Regions from separate parts of the Paenibacillus sp. FSL H7-0716 genome, predicted to be linked through region 1. Evidence: predicted binding sites of a transcription regulator. Region 1 holds the regulator's gene; the other holds the start of a gene.
The links. Region 1 encodes Rex, which represses fermentation and respiration genes when NADH is low (regulators of the CRP and FNR family bind a similar motif). Its sites were predicted from a motif close to TTGTGAAATATTTCACAA; they were not measured.
Positions count from the first base shown of each region.

Region 2: nirB (nitrite reductase large subunit NirB) is a predicted target of Rex. The motif match lies at 6,701-6,718, and genes of this name have one in related genera.

Region 1 is NZ_JBBODA010000002.1:24,187-32,824, forward strand. Features, by position in the region: gene MHH60_RS02935 (acetate/propionate family kinase) at 1-64, opposite strand, end outside; gene MHH60_RS02940 (3-hydroxyacyl-CoA dehydrogenase family protein) at 61-933, opposite strand; gene MHH60_RS02945 (AAA family ATPase) at 1,067-2,569, opposite strand; gene MHH60_RS02950 (hypothetical protein) at 2,562-3,104, opposite strand; gene MHH60_RS02955 (cell wall elongation regulator TseB-like domain-containing protein) at 3,515-4,033, opposite strand; gene MHH60_RS02960 (amidohydrolase) at 4,206-5,507, opposite strand; gene MHH60_RS02965 (redox-sensing transcriptional repressor Rex) at 5,494-6,147, opposite strand; gene dinG (ATP-dependent DNA helicase DinG) at 6,278-8,638, opposite strand, start outside.
Region 2 is NZ_JBBODA010000002.1:312,375-321,012, forward strand. Features, by position in the region: gene MHH60_RS04270 (glycoside hydrolase family 65 protein) at 1-1,635, opposite strand, end outside; gene MHH60_RS04275 (Crp/Fnr family transcriptional regulator) at 2,058-2,783, shown strand; gene MHH60_RS04280 (formate/nitrite transporter family protein) at 2,963-3,754, opposite strand; gene nirD (nitrite reductase small subunit NirD) at 3,807-4,127, opposite strand; gene nirB (nitrite reductase large subunit NirB) at 4,160-6,583, opposite strand; gene MHH60_RS04295 (hypothetical protein) at 6,814-7,524, opposite strand; gene ric (iron-sulfur cluster repair di-iron protein) at 7,675-8,370, opposite strand.

The DNA of each region.
Region 1 (8,638 bases):
CAGCCATATTGTACAATTGATATTTTAAAGAAGAACTACCGGAGTTAATTACTAGAATATTCATATACGGTCACCATCCTTGTCGTACTGGAAGAAGCCTTCGCCTGATTTCATACCCAATTGTCCTGCACGCACCATCTTCTTAAGGATCGTGGAAGGACGATATTTCAGCTCACCATATTCACGGAACATATTTTCGAGTGCAGCAAGAACCGAATCCAGACCGAATCTGTCAGCCATTTCAAGCGGTCCATATTGGAATTGATAACCAATACGCATAGCATCGTCAATATCCTGTGCAGAGGCAACGCCCTCTTGCAGCACATGCATAGCTTCATTGATAAACAAGCAAATGAGGCGTGATGTTACAAATCCTGGGGATTCATAAATCATTACACCTTTTTTCTCAACAATTTCATCAACAAAGGATTTTGTATCTTCAAAAGTAGCATCTGAAGTTTTCAGACCGCGTACAATTTCAACAAGATCCACTTTAGCTACAGGGTATATGAAATGCATTCCGATCACGCGTTCCGGATACATTGTAGAACTTGCAAGTTCAGTCAAGCTAAGTGTTGACGTATTGCTGGCAAGAATAATGTGGTTTGGACATACTTGATCCAGTTGATTCAATATTTTTTTCTTTTCTTCTAAATCCTCAACGATTGTTTCGATAACCATGTCACAGGAGCTCAGCTCTGCGAAATGTGTCACTTTTTGAATGCGGCTAAGAATCAGCTTCTTCTCAGCTTGAGTGATCGCCCATTTCTCCAGTTGCTTATCTAGACTTGTCTCGATCATTTCGTAGGAGTAGTCCAGTTTCTCAGGGGTTTTCTCCACCAGCAATACATCCAGGCCCTTGGCTGCCAGCATTTCGGCAATCCCTTGTCCCATTGTGCCACCGCCGATGACACCAATTTTCTTGAAATTCATAAAAAAGTCTCCATCCTTTCAGGTATCTATACTTTTGTATTGTACCTTGTCTGTCGCAAAAATTTATAAAGCCCGACATATAATGATATCTTAGCATGCCTGAAAAGTAAAAAAAAATAACCAGCATAAATATTTATGCTGGTAAACGCACGCTGTCACGAAATTGACATCGAAATTGCTCTCCAGAGAGCACTTCTTCCTTCATTAAAATGTCAAGGGAGTAATCAAATACATTTCGTTGCTTTTCAAGGTGGTCGTGAGTACGTACCATCAACTCATCCAATATTTTACTATTTTCCTTCATAAGCTCTTCAGTGGTAACCATTTCCAGCTTGGCGATACCCAACGAAGTCAATCCGGATTTCATCATGGTTTCGACAATATTCAGGGCCTGATCAAAATCACCACGTGAACCTGTGCTTCGTCCGCCATAATACATTTCTTCTGCAGCCGCTCCACCAAGTGCGATCATAATCTGATCTTCTAAATAATCCTTGGTGTACAGATACTGCTCTTGCTGAGGATTGTGACGTACATAACCAAGGGCTTGCCCCCGCGGAGTCAACGTAACCTGACTAACACTTCCCGGACGAAGCAGCTCTGCCATAATGGCATGTCCCAATTCGTGAATCGCCACACGTTTTTTCTCTTCGTGGTTAGTTTCTCTGTCCGTTTTTTCCCCCATCATAACCTTGTCAATCGCCATCGACAGATGCCGCTGCTCAACCTCTGTCAATTCCTCACGCATCATATAAATTGCTGCCTCATTCATAACACTTTCGAGCTGAGCACCGGAAAAACCATAGGCTTCTTCGGAAATTTTGTCGAGGTTCACATTTGCATGAAGCGGCTTATTTTTGGCATGCAATTCGAGAATCGATTTGCGGCCTTTTTTATCAGGCATGTCCACTTGAATATGACGGTCAAACCGGCCAGGACGCAGCAATGCTGAATCAAGCATTTCTTTTCGGTTAGTGGCTGCTACCAGCAAAATACGCGGTGTTTCGTTGTTATAGATCCCGTCCATCTCGGTCAACAGCTGATTCAAGGTCTGATCATATTCTCGCTGCTGTCCGCCTTCACGCTTACCGCCAATTACGTCAATTTCATCTATGAAAATAATAGCGCTTTGCTTATTTTCCTTAAGGGCGCGGGTACGGGCATCCTTAAACAAATCGCGGATACGGCCGGCACCGACACCTACGTACATTTCTACAAACTCACTGCCTGATGCTGCTACAAATACAGAGTTCGTATAATGTGCTGCTGCTCTAGCCATAAGGGTCTTACCTGTTCCTGGAGGGCCTGTAAGCAGAATCCCTTTCAAAGGCCGAATCCCGAATTTGCTGATTTCCTCATGCCGTATCAAAAAATCCAACGCTTCACGCAGCTCCTGCTTTGCATTGTCTTGCCCGCCAATTTCTTCAAAAGTAAGCTTTGAAGGTCCATCCTTCTTGCGTTTCTTCCCCGCACCTGCATTTACCGCAAGTCCGCCTCTTAAATGAGCAATGATAAGTAAAGCCGTGAGCATCCCAGCAGCAATTACAATCGGGAATATATTAATGCCTAAAAAAGCCATAAAAATAAACAAAACAGGAACAAATCCGATTAGAATTTCTTTAAGGTATTTAGGCATTATTCCATACCCCCAATGTCGCAGGTTTACGCGGCAAAATAATAAATTTGCTTTCTTTTCCATTACTCAAGCTTACATAGACATTATTGTCGTCAATTTCTGTTGAGGCTATCACATTTTTATATTGCGGATATTGCGCTTTGAGTCCATCAAGTTCTGTGGGTATAAGTGTATATTTACGGCTCTCCATGGCTTCAGCTACAGAGAACATCGCTTTATCCCAGTATTCATCCAGCAGTTCACTGGAGTTCTGTTCTACATCAAGTTTTAGTGTACGTCCATCAATCATCGATTTTCCTTCTTGGGAGACGTACTGAACCAGTTCACGTAATTTCGTGCCTGGCTGGAGATCAAGTTTCAAAGTGACCTCATTGCGGTTAATACTGATATGAGAATTATTGACGCCCTCATATTGAGATACAATCTTCTGAAGTGGTTCCTGCATTGCAAACTGACGATATAAAAAGAAGCCACCAAACAATAGAGTAGCCGACAGTAGAGACGTTATCAGCACAGGTACAAGACGTAATTTCAAGAAACGTCCTCCTCTCAAAGATGACAAAATATAAAGCTCAGTATAATAATTTATAGCTACTTGAGAGCTCATCAGAGAGACTGAAGTCTCTTATTGCTGTTCTAATTACAAGTAGTAGTATATCACAGGTGTATATACTAATTTCAAAATAAATGTGAATATATTTAAAATTTAATTTTTTAAATATTTCCATCAATACCAAATATATTCCTCACTTTCGACAAAATCGGCCTTGATTTTTAATCAATCGGCCTATTTTTGTGTATGAATTTAAGAGAATATTCGGTGATAACCACCCATTCAGTATATCACTTAGTATATCACTTTTGTACATCAAATAAATGTAAACAAGCGAACTTATACTAAGTTCGCTTGTTTACTATGCCACCCTTAATTTCCTTATGTTCAGCTTAACTTTTAGGTAAACTGTAACCTTCGCCCATTCGGGACCCATCCGAAAAGCGATAAAATTGATAATAATACCGACCGCTTTGTTTATAAAAAAGCTGCCAAGCATACTCTCCGTTATATACTCCCGGCAGCAAGCGTTCAATCGTTATGTCCGGAAGATCAGCTTTGATAATGCCGCGTATTTGGGCTTCCGAGGTTCCTTTACTTAGTTCCTCAGCAAACACTGCATCGTCGCCTTCAGCAAATTTTCCATCTACCGTAAAGCGGACCCAGACCATAAGAGCAGTCCCGGCTTCATTTTTCCCTGTTAATACCCAGTACACTGCATTTTCATCCCAAACCGATTTTTGTGCTTTGGTTACCTCTGTTAGACCCGCTCTGGTTTTGGCAACATCCTTAGCGATATCACGCTCGTTCCATTGATCTTTCATAATATAGGCATAGAACTGGATAAGTCCAAACCCCAGGAGCAGAATCAGAACTGACCCCAGGAGGATCCATTTTTTCCTTTTCTTCAAGGTACAGCTCCCTTTCTAGTAATATATCTTTTTTGATTATATAACACACCCGCGTGTTTATCCAAAATTTCATAATTTTCTAGCTTTCCCAGCCTTAAAAATACACAAAAGGCCGCAACTTTTGCTAAAAGCAAAAAGTCGCAGCCTTTTATTTATTCGTTATTCTCCAGACTTAACGCTTCAATAAACCTTCGAAGGCTTCTTGCGCTTTACGCCGGATAGCTTCCTCATCCAGGGTTAAGCATTGTCCATGCTTGATGACCTGTTTACCATTCACCCACACATGCTCAACATCCTGAGCGCTAGCAGAGTAAACTGCATGAGACAACAGATCTGTGTGTGGCAGCAAATGCGGCTGATCGATATCAATAGCAATGAAATCAGCTTTCATCCCTACAGCAAGTCTGCCTACATTATTTAAAAAGATGGACTGCGCGCCATATTCTGTAGCCATACGCAGAGCCTCTGGAGCTGGAACAGCCGTTGGATCACCGCTGACACCCTTATGAATGAGAGCTGCAAGCCGCATCTCTTCAAACATATCCAAGTTATTGTTGCTTGCCGCGCCATCCGTGCCAAGAGACACCTTCACACCAGCTTTTAGAAGATCAGTAACCCGAGCCACTCCGCTAGCCAGCTTCAAATTACTGCCCGGATTATGAGATACACCCACATTATGGCGAGCCAAGATCTCAATCTCTTCATCATTTAAATGAACACCATGTGCAACTATCGAGGGACGTGTGAACATTCCAAGCTTCTCTAAGTGAGCTACAGGACGCAACCCGTAATCCGCCACATTTTGTTCCACTTCACGTTTCGTTTCGGACATATGCGTATGCATCGGTAAATCCAGATCATGCGCTGCCTGCACGAACTTAACCAGGAAGTCCGGAGGGCAAGTATAAGGGGCATGTGGCGAGATCATAGTAGTAATTCTACCGTCAGCCTTTCCATGCCAGTTACGGGCAAAAGAAATCGCTTCCGCAAGCTTGTGATTCTGTACATCCTCTGGACATAACCCGATCACACCACGCATCAATACGGAACGGATACCTGATAACTCAGCTACCTCGGCTACTCGGTCCATATGATCATACATATCGAGGAAGGTCGTAGTTCCACCCTTCAGCATTTCCAATACAGATAAGGAGGTTCCCCAGTATACATCATCTCCGGTGAACTTTTCCTCCATCGGCCACATCTTCTCCTGAAGCCACACTTGTAGCGCTAAATCATCTCCATATCCACGCAGCAAAGACATCGCCGCATGACCATGTGTGTTTACAAGTCCAGGCATGAACAGCAGACGGCTGCCATCAACCACTTGCACTCCAGCTTCCATCTGAGGCTCTTCTTTTCCTATGTAAGTGATTAAATCATCTTCAATAGTCATATATCCACTCAGAACCGGCTCATCCGTTCCCGGAGTCAGAAAATACCCGCCCTTAATTATCGTTTTATTGTTGTTCATGTTCGCTTTCTTCCTTTCCATCCCGCAAGTAATAAGCAAGACTTTGCAGATCAGTTGTAAAATCAGCTGCATGCACCCGGATATTCGGTGGTGTCTTCAGAATCACAGGGGCAAAGTTCAAAATCGCTTCAATCCCAGAAGAAATGAGAATATCTGCTACATTTTGAGCTTCTGAATCAGGTACGGTAATAATGGCAATGCGAATACCTTGCTCACGAATCGTGCTGCCTAGTTCATCCATCGGTTGCACAGTAAGGGAGTTGATCTTACGTCCAACCTTAGGAGCGTACGAATCAAATATAGCCGTGATTTTCATAGTATCTTTAAGATATGCATTGTAATTAGACAAGGCATGTCCGAGATTACCTGCTCCAACTAAAGCTACATTAAGCTGTTGATCCAGCTTTAGGATATGACGGATTTTCTCAATAAGATACGTTACATCGTAGCCGATACCTTTTCTGCCGAAGTCACCAAAATATGCTAAATCCTTACGAATCTGTGCGGGATTAAGATCAAGCTTTTGTCCAAGTTCCTGAGAGGAAACTGTTAATATTTCGCGATTCTGGAGATCATTCAAAAAACGCAAGTACACAGGTAGTCTGCGAACAACGGCTTCTGATATTTTATCCGATTTCATATTTTTCCTCCTAAAAATAATAATGTTCTTGTGTAAATCCATATTCAAACGTCTACCTCTCCTTACTAAGGGCGGTACTGTAACAGACCGCCCTTAAGGATAAGGAGGAGCTAAACTGAAGACGAGCGTTTTAAGAAGCGCCGCCATCCTCTAGCCATTCCGCTATGCGAGGGACCATTTGATCAGTAAGCATATGCTCCATTTTGGGACCAGGCAATGAATAAAGGAAATACTTTCCGTAATGAGATTCAATAACCCTTGTATCATAAACAATAACTATTCCGCGATCCTGCGCCGTGCGAACCAGTCTTCCGAATCCCTGCTTAAAACGAATAACCGCTTGAGGAACTGATAATTTCATGAACGGATTCTTCTTCTGGGCCTGCAATAACTCCGACTTCGCTTCCGCCAACGGGTGATTCGGCGGTTGAAACGGAAGTCTCACGATGGCCAGGCAAGTCAGTGCTTCACCTGGAATATCTACACCTTCCCAGAAGCTGCTCGTCCCCAGCAGAACGGATGCTGCACTGTCCTGAAAGCGGCGGATCAGCTTACTCCGGCTGCCACCTTCCACGCCTTGACCAAGCACCGTAATCTCTTGTGAGGCCAAAGCCTCTTTAAGCGGATCATATACCTGACGCAGCATTTTATAAGAAGTAAACAGAACCAGCATCCGCCCACGTGTTGTTTTAGCAGCTTCCGATAATGACTGTACGAGTGTATCGACAAATCGAGCATCGCCCACACTGCCCTTCACACTAGGAAAATCACGCGGTATAACTAACAGTGCCTGCTCACGATACTTAAAGGGAGATGGAAGGAGTGAGGTCATTAGACGTCCCTCTTCCGCAGCTTCGTTAAGTCCGAGATTATCAATCATAAATTGAAAAGATTTATCTACAGACAGCGTCGCCGAGGTAAGCACGATGCTTTTTTTCTTATCGAAGAACAACTCTTTAAGCTGGCTGCTAACATCCACAGGGACGGCATACAGCTGTAGTGATTTGCTGCGGTAATTTCCATTTGCCTCCAGCCAATATACTACATTATCGTCATTCAGCCCCATAAAGAATCTTACTTGCTCACGGATGGAAGCCAAATCCTTAAATAAACCGCTAATATCAGTAACAAGACTGTCTGCTGAGGATTGGCTTTCCTGGTCACGCATCTCGTTAAGCATTTTATCACCCTTACGGATGATGTCGCTTAACGTCAGATTCATAGTGTTCTCTAGCGCAACTAATTCATCCCAATCCTTCGGCTTACGGGCGGGAAGCAACCGCATAACCAGTTGTCCCGCTTCCCCCGCCCCTGCATCACTGCGTTCCGGCAAAAGGCTGAACAGCTTGTCGCTGAGTGCATCCCAGGTTTCTTTGACGGTAAGCAGATCCGGGTAAATCCGATCGATGACTCCGCTCCATTCTGAAGCCTCTTCACTGCCTGACGACTGTAATATCTGGCGCAGAGCAGGAAGCTGTCCGTTTCGGCTATCTTTATACAGTCGCGATAACGTGTGTGCCACAGTGAAATGCTTCATATGCATGCCAAGATGTTTACCAGCCACATCTTCTAAATGATGTGCTTCATCAATGACAAGATGCTCGTAAGCCGGAAGCAGCTGGTGCCCAGCCTTAACATCTGCGAATAGCTTAGAGTGGTTTGTAATGACCACGTCAGCAATCCCAGCTTCATGCTTAGCCCTATGATAATAACATTTGCGGAACCACGGACAGGAACGGCCCAGACAGGAGTCGGTATCGCTTGCCACCGTCTCCCAGAAATCACCACCCCGGCCGCTTAAATTCAGCTCTTCATCATCCCCTGATTCACTTTGAGTGAGCCATACGATCATCTGAGCGGCAGTAAGCGCATCTTCCCTTGGGCTTATAAAGTCCTTTTTATTAATTTTATGCTCAAACTTACGCAGACACAAATAATGTCCTCTTCCCTTAAAAATAGCAGCTTTAAACGGAAAAGGAACTACCTGCGTTAACAAAGGGATATCCCGCTCGCGCAATTGGTCCTGCAGATTAATAGTATGAGTGCTGACCATGACTTTTTCATTGGTGCGAACGCTTTGATAAATGGCAGGCAACAAATAACCGAGCGATTTACCGGTTCCTGTGCCCGCTTCGATCAGTAGGTGTTTGTCTTCGGCAAGTGCCGTCATCACCTCATTGATCATAATATCCTGAGCTTCCCGGCTTTCATACTGCGGTAATGTGTCTTTAAGTCGTTTGGTTACTTCGTCCATATAATCAGTAAAAGATAAATTCGCTAGCGGATTCTCAGCATGCTCATCTCTAGGTGGCGCTAACTCCGTCCAGTCTCCTACTGCAAGCGCTAATTGACGATAGAAAGTCAGATCACCTTCAGGCTGTAGCGTCTCCGCTTCCCGCTCTCGCAGCAGACCATCAAAGTACCAGCCCAGATCACTATCCTCTTCAGTAAACAGCTCACAGAGTCTCTGGATCGTAAGCAGCGGCAGCTC
Region 2 (8,638 bases), 290 kb from region 1:
AATCCGCATATGCTGCGCCTTGTTGTCCCAATCGGTGAGTTCCTCGTCATGGAGTCCAGTTTTTTCTACCACAACTGCAAAAGCAGCAGGAGCCTGTTCTTTCATCTCCCGAAGAGTCCCTAGAGTGTATTCAAAAGATTGTTGAGCCATCAGATTAATGTAACAGTTGTTATTGACCATCAATTGGAACTCATCAGGGCCCATGACGCCAAAATAACCATATTCCCCGCTGCGTTGCCCCCATTGACCACGTGTAGCATAGAATCTGCTGATCTGAATCAGCATCTCAGCCCCCTTACTGTGCAGGAAGCTTTTATCACCGGTATTTTTGACATAATGCCAAATGCCATAAGAAACAGCAGTCCCTACATGAAGCTGAAGATTAGAGTGCTGCCAGAGATCACAGCTTTCTGTTCCATCTATAGTAGCAATGGGATAGCAGGCTCCCTCACAATCCACTTCTTTAGCGCGCTGCATAGCCTGCGGCAATGTTTTATATCTGAATTCCAATAAGCTCCGGGCAGCCTTTGGATTATTGAACATATAGAACGGTAGGCAATAGGATTCTGTATCCCAAAAAGCCAACCCACGATATACTTCCCCCGTCAGCCCTTTGGCACCAATATTAAATCCGGGATGATCGCCATGATAGGTCTGATAAAGCTGGAAGATACAGAAACGAATACCCTGTTGATTCTCAGGATCACCCTCAATTCGGATATCACTTGTCTCCCAGATGCTTTTCCAATAAGCTGTCTGATCAGCGATTATTTGGGTATCTGTCAACTGGCTTGCTGTTTCAGCAAGAGACAGACCTTTGCTCCACAGCTCTTCAGCTGTATGGGCAGAATCACTATCCGAATAGTTCATAACCAGTTTGGTAAAATAGGAGACTTCTCCTTCCGTAAGGTCCAGGGTGAAATTTTGTCCAATAAATTTATCACTCTCGACAGCAGTGAGCTGTAACGGCTGCGAGGATTGTAAGGTAAAGCTTGAGAACAGCTTATTCCCAGTATTCACTGTACTCGCCATAATAGCAGAGGACGCTCCACTTACTCCGCTGCGGAGACTGTTCCACATACATTCGCCGCGTTCTTCATGAATAATGCCGAAATCAAGACCTGTACAAATGTCCACGCTCCCCGAGAAATTAAGAGGTTCAAAATCTACCCGCTGCAACCCCAAATGAGACATAGTCATACTGACCAGACGTGTAAAGACTACTTTTAGCGACTTGCCATCGTTTAGATGCCAGACTAGCTCTCTCCGGTACGTACCTTTACGAAGATCCAACCTACGCACATAATCCGTTACGTTACTTTTTGCTAAATCAAGCTGTTCACCATCTACAGATAGACGTGTATACAGCCAGTCCACCGCATTCACCATATATCTCAGCGAGCGAATAATCCCTTTATAGTGATTGCCAATATCCAATTGTTCATTTAATCCATTAAAATAACTTCCTTGCAGGGTGTCACCTGAATATCCTTCCTCTGCATATCCCCGTACACCCATATATTCATTACCCAATGAAAAAATAGATTCCGAAGTCCGATTTCGCTCTGGATCAAAGCCCTCTTCAATAATTGCCCACGGATCAACCTTAAGATATTTGTCTGCTACTTTAGCCATATATGATTTCTCCTTCTCCTGATTTTTGCTCCAATTTCAGGATATCGCTGCATAGCAGTAGAGCCAATGTCCGACCGTAATGAAGATGTGTGCATTTATACGGAGTTGAGATAAAACTAATTTCTTGAACATGAATTTCAGCTATGTTATATGTTACAATCTAACGGGGACGCAAAAAAACAGCGATTAACCCAGTATTTGAGAATAATGGATAGCCGCTGTTCATATATCATAAACGTGAGATCACTTACTCTTTTTTAGTTAAAAAGAATATTACATCGAACACTTTAGAAGTGAAATTTATCACAATGTTGAAAATTCGACACTTTTAAACGATTTTTTATAACCAATTCGAGGGATTTTCAAGGTATAATTAATTTAAAATTTACTGAAAAACTGAGGGAATAAAGGGGATGTCGATTATGCTAAAAGAACATTACAATGTTATCGAAGCCCACGGAAATACAAACTGTTTCTCCGAACAGAATTTCAACAGACTTCTAGTTACAATGAAAGAGCGCATAGTTCCAGAGGGTTCACATCTATTCTGGGAAGGCGACTACTCGGATAAATTGTTTTATATCAAACGTGGACGTGTGAAATTAACTAAATCTACTGATGAAGGTAAAGAACTCATTCTTTATATGTATCAAGCTGGTGATATGGTAGGTCAAGCAGATCCATTCTTCAGCACTAAGCATAGCTTTACAGCCGAAGTGATTGAAGAAAGTGAAGTTGGCGTCATCGAACAAAAGGATCTAGAAATTCTCATTTGCCAACATTGTGATTTTGCTATCGACTTTATGAAATGGATGGGTATTCATCACCGTCTCACCCAAACTAAATTCCGTGATCTAATGATGTACGGCAAACCAGGTGCACTCTGCTCCACGCTCATTCGTCTTGGCAACACCTACGGTGAGAAGAGCAGCGATGGTGAGAATATCCTTATCAACAAAAAAATTACGCATACAGATTTGTCCAACATGATCGGTGCCACTCGTGAAAGTGTTAACCGGATGCTGAGCGACCTGCGTAAAAAAGATGCTGTTGAGTATGAGAACGGTATGATTGTCATCAAGGACCTTGGCATGCTGCAAGAAATTTGCCACTGCGAATTGTGTCCAAACGAAATCTGCCGGATCTAATTCCGTTATAATATACCCTCTATTCACCTCAATGAAACATACATGACCCAATTATTCTGCATAATATTAAATAGAGTGGTCCAAGGCGCCTAATGCAGGTGTCTTTTTTTTATATTCAACAAAAAAAGAGCTAAACCCAAGATCGGTTCAGCTCTAATATAGTTAATTAAAAATGGATCTTAACGGTTGTTGCGAGCACCACGCACTGGTGAGATCACCCAATAGGCCATGCCGACGAATACGCCTCCACCAATGATATTCCCCAAAGTTACAGGGATCATATTATGCAGCCATCCAGCTATCGTAATGGTTTCTGGATGATTTGGAAGCAACACAGCAACACTAAGCAGAGTCATATTAGCCACACTATGCTCATATCCGCTTGCGATAAAGGCAAACAGACACCACCAGATTAAAATTAGCTTAGCAGATTCACTTTTAGCGCGTGAGGACATCCATAGCGCTAAACAGACCAGCCAGTTACATAGGATTCCACGAAAAAACAGCTCAGAGAATGGGAGACTCATTTTTTTAGCAGCGGCTGTAAAGATCAAATGCTCCGGCGGCGCAGCACTGAACAACCCAGTCCCACGAATTAAAAGTGCTAAAATCACTGCACCTACCACATTCCCGATGAATACAAGAATCCAGTTCTTAACGGTATCCCAGATACTGGTTCTGCCTGCCAGTGTACTTACAGTAAAAAACATATTATTTCCGGTAAACAGCTCGGAGCCTGCAAATACTACGAGCGTCAGGGCGATGCCGAAGGATGTGCCCATAATAAGCGGTTGGAAAGGAGATTTGGCAGCTGCCAGTGGTGCTCCTAGGGAGAAAATTAGGATAATCCCAATGCCTACATAAGCACCTGCCAATAGGGCTGCTAAAAAATATCTTGGCAAGCTTTCATTCATTTTGTCCCGCTTACTGACTGCCGTCTCTACGATGCTCTCCACACTTTGCGTAAACATAATACTCCACCCCACCGTTTTCTATTAAATCTATTACTACACTCTTCGGTGTCTACACGCTCACTGTAACTTTCTCTCCATCCAGTGTGACTGGATAAGTCACCACACTACCTTGGTCTGGTGCCTGCACCTCACCCGTGCGCAGATCGATTTTCCAATCGTACAGTGGATCGTACAGATAGTGACCTGACACAATCCCTTCAGCAAGCGGTCCCCCCTTAGGATGAGGACTGCGATTCTCTATTGCATAGATGGCTCCGTCAGAGGCACGGAACACAGCCAGTTCAACATTTCCAGCAATCACTACGCGGCCAATTTGCAGCAAGAAATCCTGTACTGATCCTATTGCATACGTTTGTGTGGTCTTATTCATCGGTCTCTCCCCTTCTGTGTGCGTTATATCCGCTAGACTCTTGTTTCTTCAAAAAGCGCAGTACGAGTGCTGCTGTCATTGAGCATTTTTTTCCAAGGATCCGTCACCTGAGTCAGAGCAAAGTCAATCCGTGCGGCCAGCTCTTTGCGGTTATCTTCATTATTCAAAATGACCATTTGAATCTGCTCAAGTCCCATACGCTCAACCCACTCGGAGGTTCTCTCCAAATAATTGCCGGTCTCACGGTAATATTGCATCACAGCGGAGCACACTTCGATCAACTCTTCATCGGTCTTAATTTTGCAGAAGGAGTCAGCGATCCGTGGCTTGATCCCACCGTTACCACCAATAAATACTTCCCAACCGCCATCATTACCGACGATGCCAATATCCTTCGTACAGGATTCCGCACAGTTACGTGGACAGCCGTTGACAGCTATTTTAAACTTGGCAGGAAAATCAAGACGTTCATACTTACGTTCTATGAGCGCGCCCATTCCCAGCGAATCCTGTGTGCCGAAACGGCAGAACTGTGAACCCACACAAGTCTTAACGGTACGTAGCGATTTGGCATAACCATAACCTGATGGCATATCGAGCTCTTCCCATACTTTCGGCAGATCCTCTTTTTTCACCCCGATTAGATCCAGGCGTTGCCCACCAGTCACCTTCACAACTTTTACATCATATTTAAGGGAGACATCAGCGATTTTCTTCAAATCCTCCGGTGTCGTTACCCCGCCGTACATGCGTGGAATAACGGTATAGGTTCCGTCTTTTTGAATATTGGCTCCCATACGTTCATTAACAAAGCGTGATTCCTTCTCGTCTTGATGTGTATCCGGATTTATCATCCCCAGATAATAGTTAATCGCCGGACGGCATTTAGAGCAGCCTTCCTCTTGTTTCCAACCCAGTACATGCATAACCTCTTTAGTAGTACTAAGACCTTTAGCTGTAATCTCAGCAACAATCTCATCCCTGCTAAGCGTTGTGCAGCTACAAATCCCTTGCTTGGCAGACTGTTCAAAACTATCACCCAGGACAAATTGTAAAATTTGTTCTACAACCGGTTTACAACCTCCGCAAGAGCGCGTCGCTCCTGTACATGCTTTAATTTCGTCCACAGTAGTAAAACCATTTTCTATGACCGCATCCACAATCGCTTTTTTCGTAACCCCGTTACAGCCACAGACGATTTCTTCGTCCGCCATCGCTTCTACGGATGTGCTCTTTTTGGCTCCGCTTCCGCAGCAGCCCGTACCCATAACCTCTGTATAAATTTCATCGGTCATTACAGCGCCTTGTTTAACTAACTTTTGCAGGCTAGCCGACTCTGTCACATCCCCGAACAGGACTGCACCAACAATGACATTGTCTTTGAGCAGAATTTTCTTATAGGTTCGCTTCCATTCATCTTTGCTTGAGATTACAGTATGTTCAGGGGAATCCATAAACTCACCTGCAGAAAATACATCCACACCGGAAATTTTTAATTTGGTGGAGACAACAGAACCTTCATATGGGTTTGTATCACTTCCGCAGAGATGTTTAGCTAGAACCATCCCCTGCTCAAAGAGCGGCGCTACTAATCCATAACAAACTAGGCGATGTTCGGCACATTCGCCAATGGAATATACATTTTGCATAGAGGTCTGCAAATAATCGTCCACTACAATCCCACGATTAACAGCAATTCCGCTTTCTTTTGCCACAGTTATATTCGGTTTGATGCCAACAGCCATAACTACAAAATCAGCCGCAAGTGAAGTGCCATCACTAAATTGTAATCCACTTATTCTCTGTTCCCCGGTCAATTCTACTGTTTGTTTGCCCATGGCAAATTTCACGCCTTGACGCTCTAGCTCAGCTTGCAACATAGAGGAGGCATTACGATCCAGCTGGCGCTCCATTAGATCTTCCATCAGATGCACTACAGTAACGTCCATGCCAAGGTTCACAAGACCCTTTGCCGCTTCCAATCCAAGTAAGCCACCACCGATTACCGCCGCTTTGTTGTATTGTTTAGCTGCAGCCAGCATCGCATCACAATCTGCAATATCCCGGAAACCCACTACGCCTTCCTTATCACAACCAGGTACAGGTAAAATAAATGAATTCGAACCCGTTGCAATAATCACTTTATCGTAAGAAACAGCCATACCGTTATCCGCAATTACTTGCTTGGAATGCTCGTCAATTCGTGTAACTGTTGTTCCAGTATGCAAGGTAATGTTGTTATCTTCATACCAATTCCAGTCGTTTAGGATGATATCGTTGATGGTTTTGCTGCCTTCGAGAACATAGGACAACATGATCCGATTATAATTGGGATGAGGTTCGCTTCCAAAGACCGTAATGTCATAAGCTCCACCTAGCTTCAATATCTGCTCTAGCGTACCTATGCCTGCCATACCGTTGCCGACTAATACTAATTTTTCTCTCTTCGCTGCCATGGTTAGGTGCCTCCTCAGTCTTATCCGTTCTTGTTGAACTTTGCTTCAACTTCTCTTCTACATAATGGAATTATACATTTCAAAATTTAAGAGAGATTGTGATTACAGTCACATTAAATGTGAATATTTTCACATAAAAATAAGACAACTTTATTAGGTTATAACTTCCAATTAAAAAAGCCAGATCACGGGTTCTGAGCAACCGTAGATCTGGCATTTATGTACTTTTTTTAACGTATAGCCAATAAAATCTCCAATTCATCCTGCACTCTAAGCTTCATGTCCATTCCATTCTCAAGCAGCTGCTTCCCATTCACCTTCATCTTCCAAACTTCATTGCTAAGAGGAGTATAATCACCAATGGATAACACCTTTTTGTTGTCTTCGGTCAACTGCACCACACTGCTGTTCTTCAACAAACCTCTCACTGTTAAATCTTCAGTAAATCCCATAACATATGAATGATTCAAATTCACTTGCTCACTTCCACCATTCACGGTCAACATCACAATTTGAAGGGGTTCCTGATGTTCCTTAGACATCGCCGTAATTACTAATTTTGATTCATGCCCGACGGTTCGACCCCAATCCTCAGGTCCAATGGTCTCCCCATCCATTTGCAGCTCCCAATTCATTCCTGGACCGAGTGAAATATTATTTACTGCTAGAATGCTTGTGTTATCCTCAGAAAAGGTGGCCTTCCCACTACCTTTCAGTAGGTCAAAGATCGTTATCCCTTTTCTGTAGCTCTCGCTAAGCTGCTTGTCCAAAGGGTTGGTAAGCAAGTCATTTCCCGCAACGATAAGCGAAAGCGCAGGTCCGTCTGATCCTGCTAAGCCATTATTCCCTTCATTATTAACGTCAACAAGAGTGGAACATCCCCCTATTATGAATACGATGACTAATCCTAGTAACAACCTCCACATATATTTCGTGGGCATAGTGACACCGCCTTGTCCCGCCTAATGACCACACAGCGTCTCAGGCTTGTAGTAAGTTATGCATACTGTCTATTTAAGAATAACGTAAATAAGCTTTGTTCTCAAATATAAAAAAAGTCCCCTAAGGGACTCTTTGAAAACTCATTTTTTCTACTGGAATCTAGGGAACAATATATTATTCTCCAGATGAACATGTTCAAAAGTCATGCTCTCCAGCTCCTCTAGCCGGGCATAAGTCAAACGATAGGTTGTACAAGCATGAGCCGGTGGGGTGAAATCATCTGTTATTTTGCGTATTTGTCTCAATATATCGCCTGCTGTGTCATGTTCACTCTCAAGGTCAACTAATGCCTCACGAAGTATGGTCAGCCCTTCTTCACTTGGATTGGCATCACACGCTAATAATTTTGGAAACTCGTCTTCCTCTTCTTTAGCTGTATGCTGAAGCAGATCTTCCTTAAGTGTATTAAACAAGCTATATAACTCTTCTAAATGAGGGGAATCTCCGCCATGCACCCGGTATACCTTAGTTACATTTTGGCTAATCAGGGGCAGCTCTTCCCGCAGGTAATGGTGATGTTTACTCACTATATGGTCGATTAACTCTGCAGAAGGTGCTGTGTTCCATGCGAGTTCTTCTTGTGGTACCGGATATTCCTCGAATAGCTTGTTGAGATCACTAATGATCATCTCTTGATCTAGTCCACGTTCTACCGCTGCTTCAGCAAGAGGTTTGGCGCCTCCACAGCAGAAATCAATCCGTTTGGACTTGAAATAATCCGCAGCTTTTGGGAATTGCAGCACAATATCTTTTACCAGGGCATCTGGAGTAAATCCAGGTTGCACCGATTGCTTATGCTGTAAATCCGAAATTCTATCATTAGGTTGTTTAGTTTCCATAATAGTTCCTCCTCGGGATATGTGATCAGGTTCTGAAAAAATCTTTTCTACCTGTTCACCTTAACCCTGAAAGGAGTTTTGACTTGTGATTGTACTCACGAAAATTGTATCTCTTTGTTGAACGAAAAAGGTCAATCATGGTGGTATCTGACGCTTTAGCGTACTTTAGGTTAAAACTATCAAGCATTATTGATGTACAAACGAAATGACGAAA